Regions from separate parts of the Streptomyces sp. SP17BM10 genome, predicted to be linked through region 2. Evidence: riboswitches for the same ligand, from Rfam matches in the RefSeq annotation. Region 2 holds a riboswitch; each other region holds the start of a gene.

Evidence for each region. Region 2 has a riboswitch for cyclic di-AMP ahead of PUR71_RS01945 (transglycosylase family protein). Riboswitches for the same ligand answer to the same signal wherever they lie in the genome.
Region 1: linked by a shared signal. The riboswitch ahead of PUR71_RS30845 (transglycosylase family protein) and the one ahead of PUR71_RS01945 (transglycosylase family protein) in region 2 are both predicted to bind cyclic di-AMP.
Region 3: linked by a shared signal. The riboswitch ahead of PUR71_RS19900 (NlpC/P60 family protein) and the one ahead of PUR71_RS01945 (transglycosylase family protein) in region 2 are both predicted to bind cyclic di-AMP.
Region 4: linked by a shared signal. The riboswitch ahead of PUR71_RS31745 (glycoside hydrolase family 16 protein) and the one ahead of PUR71_RS01945 (transglycosylase family protein) in region 2 are both predicted to bind cyclic di-AMP.

Annotation. Positions count from the first base shown of each region.
Region 1 is NZ_JAQYXB010000661.1:13,484-18,752, forward strand. Features, by position in the region: gene PUR71_RS30825 (ATP-binding protein) at 1-183, shown strand, start outside; gene PUR71_RS30830 (hypothetical protein) at 371-580, shown strand; gene PUR71_RS30835 (DUF397 domain-containing protein) at 622-894, opposite strand; gene PUR71_RS30840 (sirohydrochlorin chelatase) at 1,466-2,443, shown strand; cyclic di-AMP (ydaO/yuaA leader) riboswitch at 2,805-2,966, shown strand; gene PUR71_RS30845 (transglycosylase family protein) at 2,974-4,254, shown strand; gene PUR71_RS30850 (hypothetical protein) at 4,529-4,729, shown strand; gene PUR71_RS30855 (LacI family DNA-binding transcriptional regulator) at 4,830-5,269, opposite strand, start outside.
Region 2 is NZ_JAQYXB010000329.1:12,770-18,038, forward strand. Features, by position in the region: gene PUR71_RS01930 (MazG family protein) at 1-30, shown strand, start outside; gene PUR71_RS01935 (SDR family NAD(P)-dependent oxidoreductase) at 64-492, opposite strand; gene PUR71_RS01940 (cytochrome P450 family protein) at 759-2,057, shown strand; cyclic di-AMP (ydaO/yuaA leader) riboswitch at 2,268-2,436, shown strand; gene PUR71_RS01945 (transglycosylase family protein) at 2,442-3,353, shown strand; gene eno (phosphopyruvate hydratase) at 3,606-4,892, shown strand; gene PUR71_RS01955 (FtsB family cell division protein) at 5,059-5,269, shown strand, end outside.
Region 3 is NZ_JAQYXB010000588.1:235,914-241,182, forward strand. Features, by position in the region: gene PUR71_RS19900 (NlpC/P60 family protein) at 221-1,345, opposite strand; cyclic di-AMP (ydaO/yuaA leader) riboswitch at 1,356-1,509, opposite strand; gene PUR71_RS19905 (C40 family peptidase) at 1,846-2,883, opposite strand; gene PUR71_RS19910 (NYN domain-containing protein) at 3,092-4,534, opposite strand; gene PUR71_RS19915 (hypothetical protein) at 4,672-4,935, opposite strand; gene PUR71_RS19920 (rhomboid family intramembrane serine protease) at 5,158-5,269, shown strand, end outside.
Region 4 is NZ_JAQYXB010000661.1:231,219-236,487, forward strand. Features, by position in the region: gene aceB (malate synthase A) at 1-544, opposite strand, end outside; gene PUR71_RS31735 (IclR family transcriptional regulator) at 747-1,544, shown strand; gene PUR71_RS31740 (hypothetical protein) at 1,730-2,305, shown strand; gene PUR71_RS31745 (glycoside hydrolase family 16 protein) at 2,322-3,641, opposite strand; cyclic di-AMP (ydaO/yuaA leader) riboswitch at 3,643-3,815, opposite strand; gene PUR71_RS31750 (MoaF-related domain-containing protein) at 4,277-4,606, shown strand; gene PUR71_RS31755 (alpha/beta hydrolase) at 4,671-5,269, opposite strand, start outside.

The sequences.
Region 1 (5,269 bases), on a different contig from region 2:
CCGGTGGCCCGGGAGGCGGACTTCGTGGCCGAATCCGGCCGCGGGCTGCACCTGGTGGACTCCTTCAGTCACTCCTGGGGCTGGCACCCGCTGGGCGGCGGCAAGGTCGTCTGGGCGCTGTTCGAGGCCGAAGCCCAGGCCGCGACCCCCGAATTCGGTGGCCGGCACCGGCGCTCCGCCTAGCGGCGGACGGGCTCGCACCCCCGCAGCGCGGGCGCGCGTCCCCGGATCGATGGAAACCCCGGGAGCAGCGCAGCCCCGGGAAGAAGCGGCAGTTCACCCCGGCCGGGCCTGCGCCGCAGACTCCCGGTCACCCCGCAGCGCAGTGCGCGGGGCAGGAGTGCGCTGGAGGGCGCAGAAGCCCGGGAAGGTGCACACCACCGAGCGCGTGACCACGCGCTTGACCACGCGCTTGACCCAGCGGCCGATCGGGCACGCAACCGAGCGCGCGACGAACCGCGCGGACGATCGCGGGGCCGAGCCCGCGAAGAAGAAAAAGGCCGTCGTGGTGTCAGCACCCACGACGACCCCCGATGGCTCCGAGTTCGGAGCGGTGGCCGGACCGACGGACGTCCGGTGAAGCGGCCGGACGACCGGACGAACGGCCCGGTGAACAGCCGGTCAGGCGGACAGGTGGTCGAACTCCCCGTCCTTGGCCCCCAGCAGCAGCGCGGCGATCTCGGCCCGCGTGTAGATGAGCGCCGGACCGTCCGGGAAGCGCGAGTTGCGCATCGCCACGTCGCCCCCCGGCAGCGCGGCGAACTCGACGCAGTTGCCCTGGGAGTTGCTGTGCAGGCTCTTCTGCCAGACCACTCCCTCCAACTCGGTGGCGGCCATCCCGTTGTAGGGAGCGTACGAGCCGCCCAGGTCCTGCGATTCGTGCGAGTCGTGCATAGAAGTCTCCCGAAGAGCCCCGGAGTTGCGGTCCAGCGCGGCGCTCCCGGCACCCGCCGAACGAACGGGCCGGCCCCGTACCAGCCCGGCACAACGCCTCACTTGACGCGATGATAGCTGCTGTGCACGTGCATCAGCACGAGACGGTGCAGGTGCACGAGGCCTTTCACCGGCCGACCTGAACTCTTCACGGACCCTTCTCGCGACGGTACGTAAACGGACATAGTCGACCGAACCGTCCACCCTCCGATAACCGGCCGTGAGCGGCCCCCCGCTGAATGTTGATCTTCGAAAGCCGGGAGTCGCGCACTCGTGACGCTCCGTCAGACAGCCCGTCGACTGTGAGACATCTCACGCGCCACGGATGCAACGTGACGCCCTGCCGACCGCGTCTCCAGGAGATACCGGTGGACGCGCGGGGGTTGGGGCAGGTATGTCCGGAATATGACCCAATGACCGCTCATCGGCCCGCGTACGCGGGACCTCCGCGCGCCGCGCACACCACGCTCGCGCGAAACCGGCACGGCAGCCGACTGCAGTCCTGACGGGCCGATGACCTACGATCTCCGCCATGAGCACCGCAGCCATCCCGGGCGCGCCACTGCCCGTTCGCACTCCAGGCTCCCGTGCGCGGGGGCGCCACCGTCGCCCCGAGCGCCCCGAGATCCCGGCCGGCTCCCCGGCCCTGGTGCTCGCCGTGCCCGCGACCGCCGGGCCCGAGTCCCGCTCGGTCGTCGAGGAACTGCTCTCGATCGTCCGCAGCGAGCAGAACGGCGTCCAGACCGCGGTGGGCTACCTCCCCGGCGAGGGCACCGAGGGCGCGGACGGCACCGAGCGCAGCATCGGCGAGCTGCTGGCGTCCGCCGCGGAGGCCGGCGTCCCGGCGCCGATCCTGGTGCCCCTGGTGCCCGGCCCGCACGACTTCCTGCCCGAACTCCACGCGCTCGCCGCCGAGTACGGCGCCCACGTCACCGACGTGCTGGGCCCGCACCCGCTGCTGGCCGAGGCCGTCCACGTGCGCCTGTCCGAGGCCGGGCTGGCCCGCGCCGACCGCGCCCGCCTGTTCGCCATCGCGACCGCCGCGGACGGCGTCGTGCTGACCACCGTGGGCGGCGAGGACGCCGCGGCCGCCGCCGGCATCACCGGCGTGCTGCTGGCCGCCCGCCTGGCCGTCCCGGTCGTCGCCGCCGCGCTCGACGTGCCCGGCTCGGTCGCCGCCGCCGTCGCGCACCTCAAGGAGACCGGCTCGCAGCGCCCCGCACTGGCCCCGCTGGTGATCGGCCCGGAGGCGGACTCCGAGCTGCTCGCCACGGCCGCCGAGGAGACCGGCTGCCCGTCCGCCGCGCCGCTCGGCGCCTACCAGACGGTCGGCCAGCTCATCGCCTCGCTGTACCTGGCCGCGCTGCCGACGCCGTCCGCGGAGGCCCTGGCGGCCGCCCAGGCCCAGGCCGAGGCCGAGGCGGCGGAGGCCGCCGCCGAGGGCTCCCGCGCGGCCCACGCGGCCACCGGGACGGCCCCCGGGGCGCCCGCGCAGGAGGTCGGCGAGTAGCCGCCGACCGCACGCACCGAAAGGGCCCGGAACGACTCCGTTCCGGGCCCTTTCGGCTTGCGGCGTAAAGGAATTAAGAACCTAATGTGCGAGATGTCCGTTCTGTGATTGTTTGCGATCGGGTGACCTTCCGTCATCCGAATCCTGAGCATCTGCCAGTTGTGCACATCCGCAGGTTTATTGCGAGAAAACGATCATTTTCGATCTTGGAAAAGGAAAGTTTTGGTGACTTTCCATAACCCGTGATGCGCATCACAGGTATTTGCAGTTCGAACTTAAGTCTGCTTAACGTGCTCCCCGTTCGTGACCACACGGACCCAGCTCATCCGCAACGCCGAGTCCTGCCGTCGGGTGCGCTGGAAGCGCGAAAACGCACCACGGCAGGAGCGGGGGACCCACAGGTAAGTCGCCCCGGACCGCTCCACGGAACGGTTCTGGGCTAGGGGTGAAGCCGCGCCACAGCGCGGCCGGGCAACTCCGGCCCGAATCCGACAGCTCACCTCGCAGGCGTGGGAGAGGACCGCGTCTTCATGCTGCCCACCAACGGCACTCGCCTGTCCAGCCGCACCCGCCGTGTGATCGCCGCCCTCGGCGTCGCGGGCGTCGGCCTCACCATCCCCTGCCTCACCTCCGGCACCGCCTCGGCCGCCTCCATCGCCACCTGGGACAAGGTCGCCCAGTGCGAGAGCAGCGGCGACTGGAGCATCAACACCGGCAACGGCTTCTACGGCGGCCTGCAGTTCACCTCCAGCACCTGGGCCGCCTTCGGCGGCACCTCGTACGCCCCGCAGGCCAACCAGGCCACCAAGGACCAGCAGATCGCCGTCGCCGAGAAGGTCCTCGCCTCGCAGGGCCCCGGCGCCTGGCCCGTGTGCTCCGTCCAGGCCGGCCTGACCGCTGGCGGCGCCCCGGCCGCGGTCGACACGTCCGCCGCCGCGAGCGCCACGAAGGCCGCCCCGGCCGCCCAGCCGTCCTCGAAGCCCGCCGTCAAGCCCGCCGCCCCGGCGCAGGACCAGGCGCAGGCCCCGGCCGCCGCCGACTCCGCCAAGGGCACCTGGGCGCAGAAGCGCCAGGACTGGGCCCAGGGCGGTGCCCGCACGGGCGCCCAGGCCGGTGCCTCGGACTACACCGTCGTGGCCGGCGACTGGCTGTCGACGATCGCCGACAAGCACAACGTCAAGGGCGGCTGGCAGCGTCTGTACGAGCTGAACCGCGGCACCCTGACCGACGGTCCGAACACCATCTACCCGGGCCAGCACCTGTCCTTCGGCGACTCCGCCCAGGCGCCGGCCGACCAGTCCGGTGACTTCAACTGGTTCGACCGCTCGCAGAAGCCGGGCCAGTCCTCCGCCGGGAACACCGTGAACGCCCAGCCGGCCGCCGCGGCCCAGACCCCGGCCGCCAAGCCGTCCTCGAAGCCCGCCACCCAGACCCCGGCCCCGGCCGTCACCGGCTCGATGGCCGCCGCGGTCGACTTCGCCAAGGCGCAGGTCGGCCAGGCGTACGTCTACGGCGGCACCGGCAACGGCGGCTGGGACTGCTCGGGCCTGACCCAGGCCGCGCTGCGCGCCGCGGGCATCTCGGTGCCGCGCGTCGCCAACGACCAGGCCGCCGCGAGCACCCACGTCTCGCTGGACAGCCTGCAGCCGGGCGACCTGCTGTTCTGGTCCAACAACGGCCAGGACTCCGGCGTCTACCACGTCGCGATCTACATCGGCGGCGGCCAGTACGTCGAGGCCGCCAACCCCAGCGCGGGCGTCCGCCTGCAGACCATCGCCAACTGGGCGCCGGACTTCGCCGGCCGCGTCTGAGGGTCCTTCCGGAACCGTCCCGCCGGGGGCGGTTGACGGATCGCGGGTAGCAGCGCGCAGCTGACAGATAACAGATAACAGCTGACAGATAACAGATTTCAACATCTGTCATCTGTCAGCTGCCACCCGCCCGCCCCCGGGGAGAGACTGGTCGCTCTCCCCGGGGCTTCGCCGTACCCGCACGCACCCGCCCCTCCGCGCACCGGAGCATTCGCATGGTCAAACCCCGGCCCAACGGGCATGCTGCTGCTCTGCACCCGAGGAGGAGTCACCCATGGCCCAGGTCACCGTCACGCTCGACGCGAACCTCGCGATCGACGCGATGATGCTTTCCGGCACCAAGAGTCCTCAGGACGCCGTCGAACTGATCCTGCGCGACTACCTGGCCCGCGGTCGCCGCACCGAGACCCGCACCGGCGACGCCGCCGACGGCCACCGCGTCACCGCCGACCGCCCGGCCGTCCAGGAGGGCTGACCCCGGCCGACCCGTTACGGCGCGCCGAAGGGCCCCGGAGAGCAACCGCCCTCCGGGGCCCTTCCCGCGGCCGTCACGGCCGTCGCCGGCCGGCCCGCCCTCAGCGCGCGCAGGCCCCTGTGGAGCCGCGCATGACCAGCTCCGGCTGGAACATGAACTCCCCGCGCTGGGCGGCGTTCGCGCCCACTTCCTCCAGCAGCGCGTCCACCGCCGCCGTCGCCATCGCCTCGACCGGCTGGCGGATCGTCGTCAGCGGCGGCTCGGTGAAGGCGATCAGCGGCGAGTCGTCGAAGCCGACCACCGACACGTCGTGCGGCACCGACAGCCCCCGCTGCCGCACCGCCCGGATGACCCCGAGCGCCATCATGTCGCTGCCGCACACGATCGCCGTGCACCCCTTGTCCAGCAGCGCGCCCGCCGCCGCGTGCCCGCCCTCGACGCTGAACAGCGTGTGGTGGACGAGCTCCTCGGCCTCCTCCTGCGTCCGCCCGAGGACGGCGCGCATCGCGGCCGTGAAGCCCTCGATCTTGCGCAGCACCG
Region 2 (5,269 bases):
CGCGAGGCGGAGGGCCTCAAGCCGGAGTAGCCGGAGCGGCCGGAGCAGAGGGGGAGAGCGCCCTCAGGCCGCCGTCACCGCGTCCGGGACGGCGGCCCGCGGCCGCGGCAGGACGACCTCGCCGATGGCCTCGCCCACGAGGGTGACGAGTTCGGCGAGGCGCTCGAGGCCGAGGTGGTCGGGCAGGTCGGAGAGGGAGATGATCCGCTCGCCGTCCGGGCCGGCGACGCAGAACAGGTCGATCGGCCCGAGGTGCTTCTCGGCGGTGTCGACGAGCGCGGCGACGTCGCTGGGGCGGCGGACGTCCCCGCCGACGCCGACGACGGGGCAGCCGGGCCGGTCGAGTTCGCTGGCGAGGTCCTCGGCGACGCCGACCCGCTGGTCGGCGATCAGCACTCCGGCGGCGCCTGCCGCGGTGAACCGGCGGGCGAGGTCGGCCCCCGACCCGCCGTCGAGTACCGCGATGACGACGACTGCCCCGGTGACCCGCATGGTGCGCTCCTCCCTGTGGGCGGTCCGCACTGACGCCCACGATTTCTGCCGAGGATCGTAGGCAGGTCCTGACCCTCCGCAACAGGGGTTACCCCTCAGGTGACCAGGCTCACGCCTGCCCGCCGTCCAAGAGCTGTGCAAAACCCGTCCACGCACTGTCCACGGGGCGTTCGCGGCGTGTTGGGACACGGTCCGCGGCCCGGGGACGATCCGGTCACTCACCGTAGGTGCCGGGGCGCCCCCGGCCCACCGGATACGGTCGTCCCATGCCAGTTCAGCCCGACGCCGCCCGTCCGCCGCTTTTCACGTGGGAGTTCGCCGCCGACCCGTACCCGGCGTACGCCTGGCTGCGCGAGCACGCCCCCGTGCACCGCACCACGCTCCCGAGCGGGGTGGACGCCTGGCTGGTGACGCGGTACGCGGACGCGCGGCAGGCGCTCGCGGACGCCCGGCTGTCGAAGAACCCGGCGCACCACAGCGAGCAGGCGCACCGCACCGGCCGGGTCGGGATCCCGGGGGAGCGGCAGGCGGACCTGATGACGCACCTGCTGAACATCGACCCGCCGGACCACACCCGGCTGCGCCGCCTGGTGTCGAAGGCGTTCACGCCGCGCCGGGTGGCCGAGTTCGAGCCGCGGGTGCAGCAGCTCACCGACCGGCTGATCGACGGTTTCGCGCAGCGCGGTTCGGCGGACCTCATCCACGAGTTCGCGTTCCCGCTCCCCATCTACGCGATCTGCGACATGCTCGGCGTGCCGTCCGAGGACCAGGACGACTTCCGCGACTGGGCCGGCATGATGCTGCGACACACGAAGCCTGGCCAGGGCGGGCCGCAGCGCGGCGGCGTGGGGCGGGCCGTGAAGCGGATGCGGGCGTACCTGCTGGAGCTGATCCACCGCAAGCGGGCGGACCTCGGCGACGACCTGATCTCGGGCCTGATCCGGGCGAGCGACCACGGCGAGCACCTCACCGAGAACGAGGCCGCCGCGATGGCGTTCATCCTCCTCTTCGCCGGCTTCGAGACGACCGTCAACCTGATCGGCAACGGGACGTACGCGCTGCTGCGCAACCCGGAGCAGCGCCGCTTGCTGCAGGAGTCGGTGGCGCGCGGCGAGACGGCTCTGCTGGAGACCGGTATCGAGGAACTCCTGCGCTACGACGGCCCGGTGGAGCTGGCGACGTGGCGGTTCGCGACCAGCCCGCTGACCATCGGCGGAGTGGACATCCCGGTCGGCGACCCGGTGCTCGTGGTGCTGGCGGCGGCGGACCGGGATCCGGCCAGGTTCTCGGACGAGAACACCCTGGACCTGGCCCGCGCGGACAACCCGCACCTGGGGTTCGGGCACGGCATCCACTACTGCATCGGCGCCCCGCTGGCCAGGCTCGAAGGCCGGTCGGCGCTGGCCACCCTGTTGTCCCGGCTGCCCGATATCGAACTGGCGGAAAGCCCGGAGAACCTGCGGTGGCGCGGTGGCCTGATCATGCGCGGATTGCGAGAACTTCCGGTCGAATTCAGTCCCGAGAGCCGTTCGCCGCACGCGCTTCCCGACGGTCCGACACACTGACGGAACGTCGCGAACCTGAAGGGGCAGCCGGTATGAACGCCCATCAATCCGGACAAACGGCCGCCGTTGGTAGGCGATCGACCACGGGCCGTGATTTCTGTGTGATGTCTGCGATATGAGCTTGTGATTGGTCTGAGGATCTGTCTACTCTCCGTGGAGTTCGCAGCTGCGGACCCCGAGTGCGGAACGCCGAGTCCTGCCCGCCGCGCCACGGGAAACCGACCAGACCCCTGGGCAGGGGCGGGGGAACCAGGTTTGTTGCCGTTCCTCCACGGCTTGGGGTGAAGCCGCCCGAGCGGATTCGTTTCCGCAGACGGCGGCCGGGCCACCTCCCGGTCCGAACCCGACAGCTCACCTCGCAGGCGTGCGGAGAGGGACCCCTTCATGCTGTTCGTTGGAACCGGTCGTCATCGCCGTCGCACCCAGACCGAGAAGGCCATCGCCGTCGCCGGAGTGGCCGGTGTCGGACTCGCGATGCCGCTCCTCGCCGCCACCGGCGCCTCCGCCGCCCCGGCCTCCGCCTGGGACTCCGTCGCCCAGTGCGAGAGCGGCGGCGACTGGGGCATCAACACCGGCAACGGCTTCTACGGCGGCCTGCAGTTCACCTCCAGCACCTGGAAGGCGTACGGCGGCACCGCGTACGCGGCGCAGGCCAACCAGGCGACCAAGGGTCAGCAGATCGCGGTGGCCGAGAAGGTCCTGGCCTCGCAGGGTCCGGGCGCCTGGCCGGTCTGCTCGAAGAAGGCCGGCCTGTCGAAGGGCGGCGCCCCCGCCGCCGTCGACACCTCGGACGCCAAGCCCGCCGCCCAGCAGCACGCGCAGCCGGCGCAGCAGCAGCCCGCGGCGAAGCCGGCCCAGCCGAAGCCGGCTCAGAAGCCCGCGCAGCAGCAGTACCAGCAGCACACCCAGCAGGCTCAGCAGCCGCAGGCCCCGGGCTTCTCCGGCAAGGCCGGCTGGGACGCCGACGCGAAGGTGTACTGGTACCAGAACAACGGCACCTGGTACTGGACCAGCCACCAGGGCGTCTACCAGCAGTACGCGGGCCAGGCCCAGCAGCAGGCCGCCCAGCAGCAGATCCAGCAGCAGTACGCCCAGCCGCAGCAGCAGGCCCCGCGCGCCGCCGTCCCCCAGCAGGGCGGCCACGACTACACCGTCCGCGCCGGTGACACGCTGTCGAGCATCGCGGCCGCCCAGGGCGTGCACGGCGGCTGGCAGTCGGTCTACGACGGCAACCAGGGCACCGTCGGCGGCGACCCGAACCTGATCCTGCCCGGCCAGGTGCTGCACCTCGGCTGACACCGGCCGGAACGGCGCGACACGCCAGGAGGGGGCCGACCCCGGACCGGCCCCCTTCGTCCGCTTCCGCCCCTTTTCCCGGGGAGCTCAGGTGAACTACCGGTAAGTAGCCCGGCCACACGCTGAGACGGGACCGAGGTCGGCGCGGCCCCGGGACCACGTGCGGTTAGGCTCTGGTCGTAACGACTCCGCAATCATCCGGCCGACCGCACCACTGGTCGGCGGGACCCTGCTTCCGCAAGGAGATGCCTCGTGCCGTCCATCGATGTCGTCGTAGCCCGTGAGATCCTCGACTCGCGTGGCAACCCCACGGTCGAGGTCGAGGTCGGCCTCGACGACGGCAGCACCGGTCGTGCCGCTGTCCCGTCGGGTGCCTCCACCGGCGCCTTCGAGGCGCTGGAGCTCCGCGACGGTGACAAGAACCGCTACTTCGGCAAGGGCGTGGAGAAGGCCGTCCTGGCCGTCATCGAGCAGATCGGCCCGGAGCTGGTCGGCTACGACGCCACCGAGCAGCGCCTGATCGACCAGGCCATGCTCGACCTGGACGCCACCCCGGACAAGTCCTCGCTCGGCGCCAACGCCATCCTGGGCGTCTCGCTGGCCGTCGCGCACGCCGCCTCCGAGGCCAGCGACCTGCCGCTGTTCCGCTACCTGGGCGGCCCGAACGCGCACGTCCTGCCGGTCCCGATGATGAACATCCTCAACGGCGGCTCGCACGCGGACTCCAACGTCGACATCCAGGAGTTCATGATCGCCCCGATCGGCGCGGAGTCCTTCTCCGAGGCCGTCCGCTGGGGCGTCGAGGTCTACCACACCCTCAAGGGCGTCCTGAAGGAGCGCGGCCTGTCCACCGGCCTCGGCGACGAGGGCGGCTTCGCGCCGAACCTGGACAGCAACCGCGAGGCCCTGGACCTCATCACCGAGGCCATCCAGAAGGCCGGCTACGTGCCCGGCCGCGACATCGCGCTGGCCCTGGACGTCGCCGCCTCCGAGTTCTACCAGGACGGCGCCTACCAGTTCGAGGGCAAGGCCCTCTCGGCCGCCGAGCTCATCGAGTACTACGCCGAGCTCGTCGCCGCCTACCCGCTGGTCTCCATCGAGGACCCGCTGGACGAGTCGGACTGGGACGGCTGGAAGGCCATGACCGACAAGCTGGGCGACAAGGTCCAGCTGGTCGGCGACGACCTGTTCGTCACCAACCCGGCCCGCCTGGCCAAGGGCATCGAGACCGGCACCGCCAACGCGCTGCTGGTGAAGGTCAACCAGATCGGCTCGCTGACCGAGACCCTGGACGCCGTCGAGCTGGCCCAGCGCAACGGCTACCGCTGCATGATGTCGCACCGCTCCGGCGAGACCGAGGACGTCACCATCGCCGACCTCGCCGTCGCCACCAACTGCGGCCAGATCAAGACCGGCGCCCCGGCCCGCTCCGAGCGCGTCGCCAAGTACAACCAGCTGCTGCGCATCGAGGAGATCCTCGACGACGCCGCCGAGTACGCCGGCCGCGGCGCCTTCCCGCGCTTCCGCTCCGCGGAGTAGTGGGCACTTCCGCTCCGCGGACCAGGAGGCGCGGCAAGCACGGGGGCTGAACACCCCCGCTGGTGCACGCCTGACCGGTGCCCCGCCGTTCACCCCGTAGGGTGGACGGCGGGGCACCGTCGCGACCAGGAGGGGAACGGAGATGGCTGGCTGGAGGATCCCGGGCTTGGCGGCCCGTCCTCGCTTCACGAGCCGGGCGACCGTCCTCGTCCTGGTGCTCTGCTCGCTGGTGGCGATCCTCGCCTACCCGACGCGGCAGTTCATCTCCCAGCGCGCCGAGATCTCCGCCCAGCGGGCGAAGGCCGAGCACGCCCGGCAGCAGGTCGAGCAACTGCGCCGGGACAAGGCCCGCTGGCAGGATCCCGAGTACGTCAAGG
Region 3 (5,269 bases), on a different contig from region 2:
GCTCCTCCAATCCTGCGGACCGGTCCCGCCGCCGCACCCAAGCGGGCGGTCCTGGAGCGGGAGTCCGGTGGCAGACGTTAGCGAGTCCGGGCAACCGAGTCCAAACCCCTCCCAACCCGAATATTCGGCCTCCAATCGGACATGCGCCCGACGAAAGGAAACGCCGCAGGCCCGGCCCTCCGGGGAGGAGGGCCGGGCCTGCGGGAAGCCGAGCGGGGGATCAGACCCGCACGATGACCGAGAGCGGCATGTTGGAGACCGCCTCGTAGCGGACGCTCGCGCCCGGCTTGGGCGCGTGCAGCACCTGGCCGTTGCCGGCGTAGATGCCGACGTGGTGGGCGTCGCTGAAGAAGATCAGCAGGTCGCCGGGCTGGGCCTGGGAGAGGTCCGTGCCGAGGCGGGTGCCGGCGTTGGCCTGCTCCTGCGAAGTGCGCGGCAGCGAGACGCCGGCCTGGTCGAACGCCCAGACCATCAGGCCCGAGCAGTCGAAGGAGTTCGGGCCGGTGGCGGCCCAGACGTACGGACTGCCGATCTTGGTGGCCGCGTAGGACAGCGCGGCCGCACCGCGCGAGCTGCCCGGCGCCGGCGGCTTGGCGACCGGCGAGGACGACGGGGCCGAGCCGAGGTCGGTGCGGCTGCTGTCGCGGGAGGCGCGGTCGGCGGCGGCCTGCTGGGCCTTCGCGGCGTCGGCCTTGGCCTTGGCGTCGGCGGCGGCCTTCTCCTCGGCCGCCTTGATGGCCTGGCGCTCCTGCTCGGACAGCGTGTTGAAGAGGTCCTGGGCGGCCTTCAGCTTCGCCTGGATCTGCTCCTTGGACGCCTTCAGCTGCTGGGTGGTCGCGTCCAGCTCTGCGAGCTTGCCCTGGGCCTCGTTGCGGTCCTGGTCCAGCTTGCGCTGCTGGTCCTGGAGCTCCTTCAGCTGCCCCTTCTGGGTGCTGCCGGCCTGGTTCAGGGCGTCGGCCTGGCTGAGGAAGTTGTCCGGCTTGGACGAGAACATCAGCTGGACGGTCGGGGATATGCCCCCGTTGCGGTACTGCTCGCCGGCGATCTGGGCGAGGCCGCCCTGGAGGTCGGTCACCTGCTCCTGCTGGCGGGCCACCTGGTCCTGCAGACCGGAGACCTGCTTCTGCAGCTCCTGCTGCTTGGCCTGGGCGGCGTTGTACTGCTCGGTCGCCACCTCGGCCTGCTCGTTGAGCTGGTCGACCTGCTCCTTGACCTGGTCCTTGGTCGGCGTCGGGTCGGCGTGGGCGCCGGACTGCGCGGAGAGGGCGACGGCTGCGGCGGCGACACCGGTCAGGAACGAGACTCGGGCACGACCGGCGGGCTTGGGACGACGATGGGACGCCACGAAGGCGGACTCCTTCTTCCTACGTCCGCCTACCGGGTGAGCTGACGGGTTCGGGCCGGAAGCATGCCCTACGACGCCTCACGGCCGTTCCACCGGCCGACCTGGCGCCGATTCACCCCGGAGGAACGTGGTTCCCCGGCTCCGCTCCACAGCGCCCAACCACTGGGCTCCCCTGTCGGACGGTCGCTTCGACGCGTCCCGCTGCTTCACGAACTCGGCGGGAACCACCGCCGCCACCCTGGCTGGGCGATCGACAGTGCGGTGGTTCGGGGCACGACCCTAGTAACTGAACCGTGATCGGTTCAAATCCTTGTCAGAAAAAAGGCGGAAGAATATCCAAGTTCTTTTGTGAAGATGACAGAAGGTGATCGCAGCAGTACGCAAGGCTGATCACTTGTCACGCGGACCCGGGGAAACGCGCACAAGCGAACGCGCCACCCCCGTTCGGGAGGTGGCGCGGATCACAGGGCCTTCGCACCGGCCCCCGGCGTGTCGGAGGGTCAGACCCGGCGGATCGTGTTGATCGGCATCGCGTCGGCCTTCATCACCTTGACCACGTCACCGGTGTGCGGCGCGTGCACCACCATGCCGTTGCCGATGTACATCCCGACGTGGTGCATGTCGGGACCGTAGATCACCAGGTCACCGGGCTGGGCCTGGTCCAGCGAGGGCACCCGGGTGCCATAGTGGCCCTGCTCCTGCGAGGTGCGCGGGAGCGAGACGCCGGCCTGGCCGTACGCCCAGACCATCAGGCCCGAGCAGTCGAAGGTGGTCGAGCCGGTGGCACCCCACACGTACGGCGAGCCCTGCTTGCCCATCGCCTTGGCCACGGCCACGGCCGCGTAGCCACTGGCCGGCGGCAGGTTGCTGAGGTCGACCCGGTCGGTGCCGCGCGAGGCACGGTCGTCCTGGGCCTGCTGGGCCTTCAGCGCGGCGCGCTCGGAGGCGCTGAGCGAGTTGAGGAGGTCCTGGGCGGCCTTGAGCTTGGCGTTGACGTCCGCCTTGGCCTGGTTCAGGTCCTTGGTGGTGGAGTCCAGGGAGGCCAGCACCGCGGCGGCCTCGGCCTTCTCCTGGTCCAGGCGGCGCTGCTGGTCCAGCAGGCCCTTGAGCGCGTCGGTCTCGGTGGCGCTGGCCTGCTGGACGCTGGAGGCCTTGTCCAGGTAGCCGGACGGGTCCGAGGAGAGCATCAGCTGGACGGACGGGTCGATGCCGCCGGTGCGGTACTGCTCGCCCGCCACGCCGGCGAGGCCGGTCTGAAGCTGGGTCATCTGCTCCTGGCCGCGGGCCACCTGGTCCTGGAGCTGGTCGGCCTGCTTGCGCAGCTGGTCGGCCCGCTCCTTGGCGCCGTTGTACTTCTCGGCCGCCTGCTCCTGCTCCTGCTGCAGTTCGTCGATCTGCGCCTTGACGTCCGTCTTGTTCGGCTGCGGCGCGGCGTGCGCGGCCACCTGGGCGGAGAGCGCGACCGCGGTCGCAGCGGCGGCGGTGAGCACGGAGACCCGCGCGCGGCTCGGCTGCTTGGGACGGCGGTGGGAGGCCAAGGGACCGGCTCCTTCTTCCATGGACTCATGGACTCACCGGTTCGGGTGAGAAATCCGGAAAATAGGTTTGACGCCAGACCCTAGTGAAGATCCAGGCGTTACGCCACTCCCCCGAAGGCGTGAACTCCGGGCCCCCACGCCGCTTCACCGAATCCGCACATCACCGCAAACCGGACGCTGACCAGCCGTCATCACCATCGGCATGGAATCAGGGCCGCGCCAGCCGGTTCAGCAGTAGAACCGAGGCGACCGGGCGCGCGCCGGCCTTCCGCACGCCCTCCGCGACCTCCCGGTCCGCGGAGACCACCACGACCGGACGGCCCTGCGGCTCGGCCCGCACCAGGCGCCTGATCAGCTCGTCCGCCGTCTCGCCGGTCCGGCTGAAGCGCACCCGGACCCCGCGCGGCGGCGCCATGATCACCGGGACGTCCAGGTCCTGCCCGTCGAACACGCATGTGACCTCCGCCTGCGTGCGCTGGGCCAGCATCGCCAGCCCGCCCAGCAGCCGCAGCCGCTGCTGCTCCAGCGGCAGCGTCGGGTAGCCGGTCTTCGTCACGTTGTAGCCGTCCACCACCAGGTGCACCTGCGGGATCGCCAGCAGCTGGTCCAGCAGCGCCGGATCGTCCTCCGCCAGCCCGCGCCGGGCCACGTCGTGCGGCGAGGCCGAGCCCGGCACCACCGCCTCCACCAGGTCCGCCGGGCGGATCTGCGACACCGGCAGGGCCAGCTCGCGCTGCAACCCCTGCGCCGACTGCAGCACGGTGTCCAGCAGCAGTCGCAGCCGCATGTCCTCCACGCTGCGCCCCTCGCGGGCCGAGCGCCGCCCCTGCTCGGCGGCCGTCTCCAGCTCGCCGACGCGGTGCCGCAGCCGCCGCGCCTCGCTCTCGGCCGCACTGCGCTCGATCGCCGCCTGCGCGCGCAGCGCCTCCAGCTCGCCGGTCACCCGCCGCGTCTCGGCCTGCGCCCGGCGGGTGTCGCTCTCCAGCGAACGCACCTTCTTGCGCAGCGAGTCGGCCTCCCGCCGGACGTCCTCGGACTCGGCCCGCTGCCGGTCCAGGTCCGCGCGGGCCGCGGCCCGCACCTCGGCCAGCTCGGCCTGCAACTTCTCCACCAGCCGGGCCGCCTCCGCGGCCGCGCCCTCGGCGCCGGCCCGCTCGGCCTCCTCACCGGCCTCGGCGACCAGCCGGCTCCAGCCCGCCGAGCGCACCAGGTAGGCGGCGGCCGCGACGTCCATCGGATCGGCGGCGCCGGGGACGCTGCCCGACTCCAGCGCCTTCACCAGGTCCGGCTGGCCCAGCCGCAGCCGCTCCGCTATCCGCACCCGGAAGGCCGGCTCCGACTCCAGCGCCGCCGCGATCGCCGTGGCCGCGTACTTGGCCCGCCGGGCCGGGGTGAACTTGGCGTACTGACGCAGGCTCTGCGGCAGCTCGCCGGACGGCAACCCGCCGAGCGCGTCCGCGGCCAGGCCGACCACGCGCCGGCGCACGCCCTCCGGCAGCGGCCGGTCGAGCTTCTCGACGGGACGGCCGGCCCCCGGCTCCGCGGCGGCACCGGACGCAGTGGCACCGTCGACGACCCCCGCCGCCCCGGCGGCCGGCTCCGCAGCGGGCTGCCCCTGCGGTCCGGCGGGCTCCCTCGCTGCGTCCACCACGTCCTCGGCTCCGATCCTGGTCCAACGGGGGCGGCCCCGCGGCCGCCGTCCCTGTCGTCACGCTCCGTGCGTTCTGTCTGTATTGTCCCGTGCGGCGGACGGCCCTGCCGTGCACCGTCCGCCGCACCGGCGGGGCATCAGGCCTGCTCGGCCTCGGCCGCCGCGTCCTGCGCGCCCGGGCGGGCGACCAGCTCGACCTGGTCCACCGCGTTGCACCAGCGGCAGCGCACCGTCTCGACCGTCTCGCTCAGGACTTCGGTCTCCTCGACCTTGGACTCACCGGCCAGGTCGAAGTGCAGGAACTCGGTGACCCGCGCGGTGCGGGTCACGTCGAAGCGGGTGAGGTTGCCGCACAGGGTGCAGCGCCAACGCGTCTCGGCGGTCAGGGCGGGGACGGTCATCGGGGGTCCTCTCGGGTGTTCCCTGGGTGGGCTAGGCGCTCCCCCCGGAGCCCCGGCATCGGCGGCGGGAGGCGGGAATGCCCGCCCCAAGCCTATTGCCTGGGGCAACCGTCGCGGCCACCGGTTCGGGCGATCGGAACCGCTGGAGCGGGCCTGCCCGCCCTAGTCCACCTGCCGTACAGCGCGGTGTCACGGACGGCCTTCGGAGGGATGCTTGGGCGCATGGCGCTCGCGGCTCCCGGCCACACCGACACGCGGGACGGCGGCCCCGCGGTGCCCGCCCCGGCGGTCACCTACGCCCTGATCGCGATCAACACGCTGGTCTTCCTGCTCG
Region 4 (5,269 bases), on a different contig from region 2:
TCTCGTCGAGGTGCCAGCCGCGCGGGCGGACCACGACGGTGGCGAGTTCGGCGGCGGGCTTGAGGGTGTAGGCCTTGCCGGCCTCGCTGGTGAAGTCGATCCGGCCCTCGTAGGCGTCGATCAGGTTGATCTGGCCGCTGACGACGTTCTCCCAGGTCGGGGAGGTGGCGTCCTCGAAGTCGGCGAGCCAGATCCGTGCGCCGGAGTTGAGGGCGTTGATGACCATCTTGCGGTCCGTGGGGCCGGTGATCTCGACGCGGCGGTCCTGGAGGGCGCGCGGCGCCTCGGCGACCTTCCAGTCGCCGGCGCGGACGCCGGCCGTCTCGGGCAGGAAGTCGAGGGTGCCCGCCGTCGCGATCTCGGCGCGCCGGGTCTTGCGCCGGGCGAGGAGTTCCTGCCGTCGGCCCTCGAACGCGCGGTGGAGGCCGACGACGAAGGCGACCGCCTCCGGAGTGAGCACCTCCTCCGCCCGGTGGACGCGCGGACCGGCGACAGTGACGACCGGAGCGGCGGGGGAGACGCCGGGTCCCTGATCTGTGGCCATGAGCAGGACACTCCTAAGACGGTTGAGCCTGGCGAAGGGAGCTCCGGTGGGAGCCTCCTCGGGGAACTTCCTTGATCCGAACCCACCTGTCGGCGCATTCGATTCTGTAAAGTGGAGACTAGTTTCCGCGATACAGAATTTCAACGGTTTGTTGATGTGATCGCCGGGACTCTACTCCTCCCCGACAGCGAAGGGAACGCCGGTGGTTGCGACCCCCGACACAGCATCGACGACGGGCGCCGACCGCGCGAGCGGCGGCGTGCAGTCCGTCGAACGCGCCTTCCAGCTCCTGGAGGCGCTGGCCGACTCCGGCGGCGTGGCCACGCTCAGCGAGCTCTCCACCACCTCCGGCCTGCCGATGCCGACCATCCACCGCCTGGTCCGCACGCTCGTGCAGCAGGGTTACGTCCGCCAGGACACCGCCCGCCGCTACACCCTCGGCCCTCGGCTGATCCGGCTCGGCGAGACGGCCGGACGCCTGCTCGGCAGCTGGGCCCGCCCCTACCTGGCCGAGCTGATGGAGGCCACCGGCGAGACCGCGAACCTGGCGGTCCTGGAGGGCGGCGAGGTGGTCTACGTGGGGCAGGTGCAGTCGCGCCGCTCGATGCGCATGTTCACCGAGGTCGGCCGGCGGGTGCAACCGCACTGCACCGGCGTCGGCAAGGCGCTCCTCGCCCAGCTGCCCGAGGAGGAGGCGCGCGCCGTCCTCGGCCCCAACACGCTGCCCGCGCACACCGAGTACACCGTCACCGACCCGCAGGAACTCCTGCGCCAGCTCGCAGGGGCGCGCGAGCGCGGGTACGTCGTCGACGATCAGGAGCAGGAGATCGGAGTGCGCTGCATCGCGCTCGCCGTCCCGGGCGCGCCGACGCCGACGGCGCTGTCGGTCTCCGGCCCCGAGGCCCGCATCCGGGCGCTGGAGCAGCAGGACGGCGCGGCGTCGCTCGTATCGGTGATGCACAAGATCGCGGCCCGGCTGGGGCAGGTCCTCGCACCCTGAGGGACGGTCAGGTGGCGTGCCGTGCACGGGAGGTCGGCGTGGCCGACTTCCCGTGCACGTGTTCCTCCGTTCGGGCGGACGAAGGGCGGGGCGAGGAGCCGGCCGTCCGTCGCTCGGCCACCCTGGTGCGGACGCGGCCCGCGACGGCGCGGGCGGCCGGGGCACGAGGGGAACGGTGGACGGCGATGGGGCGCACGCACACGGGTGCACGCGGCGGGGCGGGGGGCTGGACGTGGCTGACGGTGGCCGTGGCAGCGGGCTGCGCGGTGGCGACGGCGACCGCCGACCCGTCCTGGGCCGGGCCGGGGCCCGACCCCCGAGCGGCGGTGCAGCTCGCACCGGCGAGCCGGGCCGCCGTACCGTCCGACTCCGACCTCGAGGTGATCCGGCTCGACCCCGACGCCGCCCCACCGGGCGGCACGACCACCGTGCACGGCTTCGTCGCCAACCGCGGCCCGGACACCACCGCCTCGCCGTTCACCGTCATCGTCGACCTGCCGCCGGGGGTCACGGCGCAGGGCCCGTACTTCCCCGAGGACTGCCAGGTGCTCCCGGGCGGCCGCCGGGTGCGCTGCGCCTTCCGGGCCGGCCTGCCGCAGGGGCGCACCGCGACGGCGCTCGTCAAGGTGCGGATCTCCCCGACCGTGAAGCCGGGCCCGCTGCACGGCGGGCGGGTCGAGGTGCTGAGCCCGAACGACCGGGACCCGCGCGACAACCGGCAGCCGTTCACGATCGAGGTCGTCGAGACGGCTGCCGGCTGAGGACTCGGACCGGTGGTTACCGGTACACGCGGACGTAGTCGGCGGCCATGGTGATCGGGGTGGTCCCCTGCGGCGCGGGGTGGTACTCCCCCGCGCTCACCGACAGGTTGAGGATGAGGTACGCCGAGAAGTTCGCGCCGACGCCCTTGCCGTCCGAGAACACCTTGACGCCGTTGACGTACCAGTCCACCGAGTTGGCGCCGTAGTGGGTGCCGATGGTCACCCACTGGTCCTTCGCGACGGCGCTCGCGTTGGTGTAGTAGTCGCCGTTGCCCGGGTTGACGTGGTTGGTCAGCTCCAGGAGGTTCGGGTTGTCGGGGTGGTACTCGAAGGAGTCGACCTCCCCGTTGCCGTTCTTCCAGGTCCACAGGGCCGGCCAGGCGCCGGTGCCGGCCGGCAGCTTGACCCGGGTCTCGGCGTAGTCGCCGGTCTTGACCTGGAAGCCCTCGCTGGAGCCCTCGGTGGTGAGGAAGCCGGTGTTCCAGGACCGCTTGCCGTTCTCCAGCGTGTTGCTGCCGGGGGCGGCGGTGAAGGTGGCGACGCCGTTGGCCACGCCCACGTTGTTCCGGTCCAGCCAGTCGAGCTTGTTGTCGTCCGGATTGTGGTTGCCGTACTTGTACGAGCTGCTCTTGTCGCCGACCCAGCGCTGGCCCCAGTTGATCGGGCCGTTGAACTCGTCGGACCAGGTCAGCGACTTGCCGGCGATCGGGGAGGACGGCGCCTGGGCGCTCGGGCTCGCGGTCGCGCCGGGGGTGGCACTCGGCGTGGGGGTGGCGCTCGGCGTGGCCGTGGCCGTCGCCGTGGGGGTCTGCGCGGGCGTGGCCGACGGGGTGGCGGTCGGGGTGGCCGACGGCGCGGCGGTCGGGGCCGCGGCCTTGGCGACGACCAACTGCTTCGAAGGCAGGTTGTGCCACGTGCCGCCGAGGTCCTGCCAGAAGCCGAACTCGGTGTACGTGCCGGCCGCGAGCGTACGCGCGGCGCTGGTGAAGGTGTGGCCCGAGGGGCAGATCGACACGTTGCCGGCGTTCCCGGGGAAGTCGAGGTTGTGACCGGCCGCGTCACGCACGCCGACGCCGACGGTCTTGGCGACGAAGCAGGACGACGAGTGGAGGGTGAGGGTCGCCGTGGCGGCCCGGCCGGCGACCATCGTGGCCGGGGCGAGCCAGTCCTGGGTGACGGTGGGGCCGGTGGCCGCCTGGGCGCCGGGCGCGGCCTGGAGGCCGAACAGGCCGGCGCCGGTGATGGCGAGCGCGCCGGTGGCGGCGAGGGCGGCGGTGCGGCCGCGGTGGGACGGGCGGGCGTGACGCGGCGCGCGGCGCCGGGCAGGCTGGTGCATGGGGTGTCCTCTGCGACGCCTGCGAGGTGAGCTGTCGGGTTCGGGCTGAGAGGTCGCCCGGCCGCCTGTGGGAGCGGCTTCACCCCAAGCCGCGGCCCGGACGCACGGAGGCGTGCCGGGTCGTGGCGCTGACCTTGGTTCCCCCGCTCCCGTCCGCTGTGGTGCTCGGTTGCCCGCCGTCGGGTGGACGGGACTCGGCGTCCCGGCGGCGGGGTCCGCGGGGCGGACGACCGTTGCAGGCTAGGCAGTCGGTCCGTGAACGGACAACTCGTCGCGGCCGGTTGTCGCGCAGCTCACAGTCGTGTCGATCAACTACGGTGCGCAGTGGATCAGTTGGCCGGCCTTCCGGGGCCCCCGGATGATCACGGATCGCCGGGACGCGCTGACGCAGGTCCGGGCCGCGGACGATCGGGCCGGCCAGGCGCGGGTGAGCAGGGACGGCCGCCAGGCGGGCGGCGCCTGCGGGGCGGGCGGCAGCGCGTGTGGCGGGCCCTGCGGGGTGACGGTGACGGGGGTGCGCCTTCACTGGCAGTGGCCGTGCGAGCGCGCCCGATCGGATAAATTGGAGGTCCGACATCCACCGCCGTGCACAAGAGCACCGCGCCCCTCCCGCAGAGACGAGGAACCGCCCCGCCATGACCGCGCCCCTGCCCGCCTTCGCCGGCCGCACCTACCTCTTCCGGGCCGACAACGGCGCGGCCTTCCGCAACGCCTACTCGGCCGACGGCAAGCGGCTGCGCTGGGAGGGCCTCGGCGAGTCGGCGGGCCAGTGGGAGGACGTGGCGCTCCACGTCGCCGAGGTCGCGCCCGAGGTGTACTTCGTCAGCTGGACCGAGCAGAGCGGAATCACCGTCAGCCACGTGATGGACCTGGTCCGGCTGACGGTGCGCGCGTTCTGGACCTTCGAGGGCGAGGGCGGCCGGGTCGGCGAGCTCCACACGGGGACGCTGGAGCGGCTGGCCTGAGCCCGCCCGCCCGGTCAGGGCGTGGGGCCGTCAGGCTGTGGGGGCCGTCAGGGCGTGGGGGCCGTCAGGCCGCGGGGGCCGGCGGGTTCGGCTGGTTCGGGACCTTGAGGTGCCCGGACAGCCACTCCAGCGAGGACGGCAGCAGCTTGCTCCACGTCTCGAAGTTGTGGCCGCCGGTCTCCAGCATGCTGTACGAGACCTTCATCGGGCCCGGGCTCCGCACCGCGTCGATGAACGCCTCGGTGTCGCGCTTGTAGTCGCCGTCGCCCTGCTTGGTGCCGGCCAGCAGGACGGACGTCTTCGGCTGCGGCAGGTTCTCGAGCCGCCACATCAGGTCGGCCTCGTCGCGGCGCTGCCGGCTGCCGCCGAAGAGGTCGCCGGTGGTCGGGTCCTCGGCGGCGCGGTAGTAGCCGGAGAGGGAGACGGCGGTCGGAAAGACCTCCGGGTGGCGCATGGCGAGCTTCAGCGCGCAGTAGCCGCCGGTGGAGTTGCCCATGAACGCCCAGGCCTGCGGGTCGGCGGAGACCCGGAAGCTCGCCTGGATCGCCGAGGGGACGTCCTTGGTGAAGTACGTGTCGGACTGTGCGCCGCCGGGGACGTCCTCGCACTCGGTGTCCTGCGGGAGCGCGGGCGAGGGACGCATCAGGACCATGACGGTCGGCT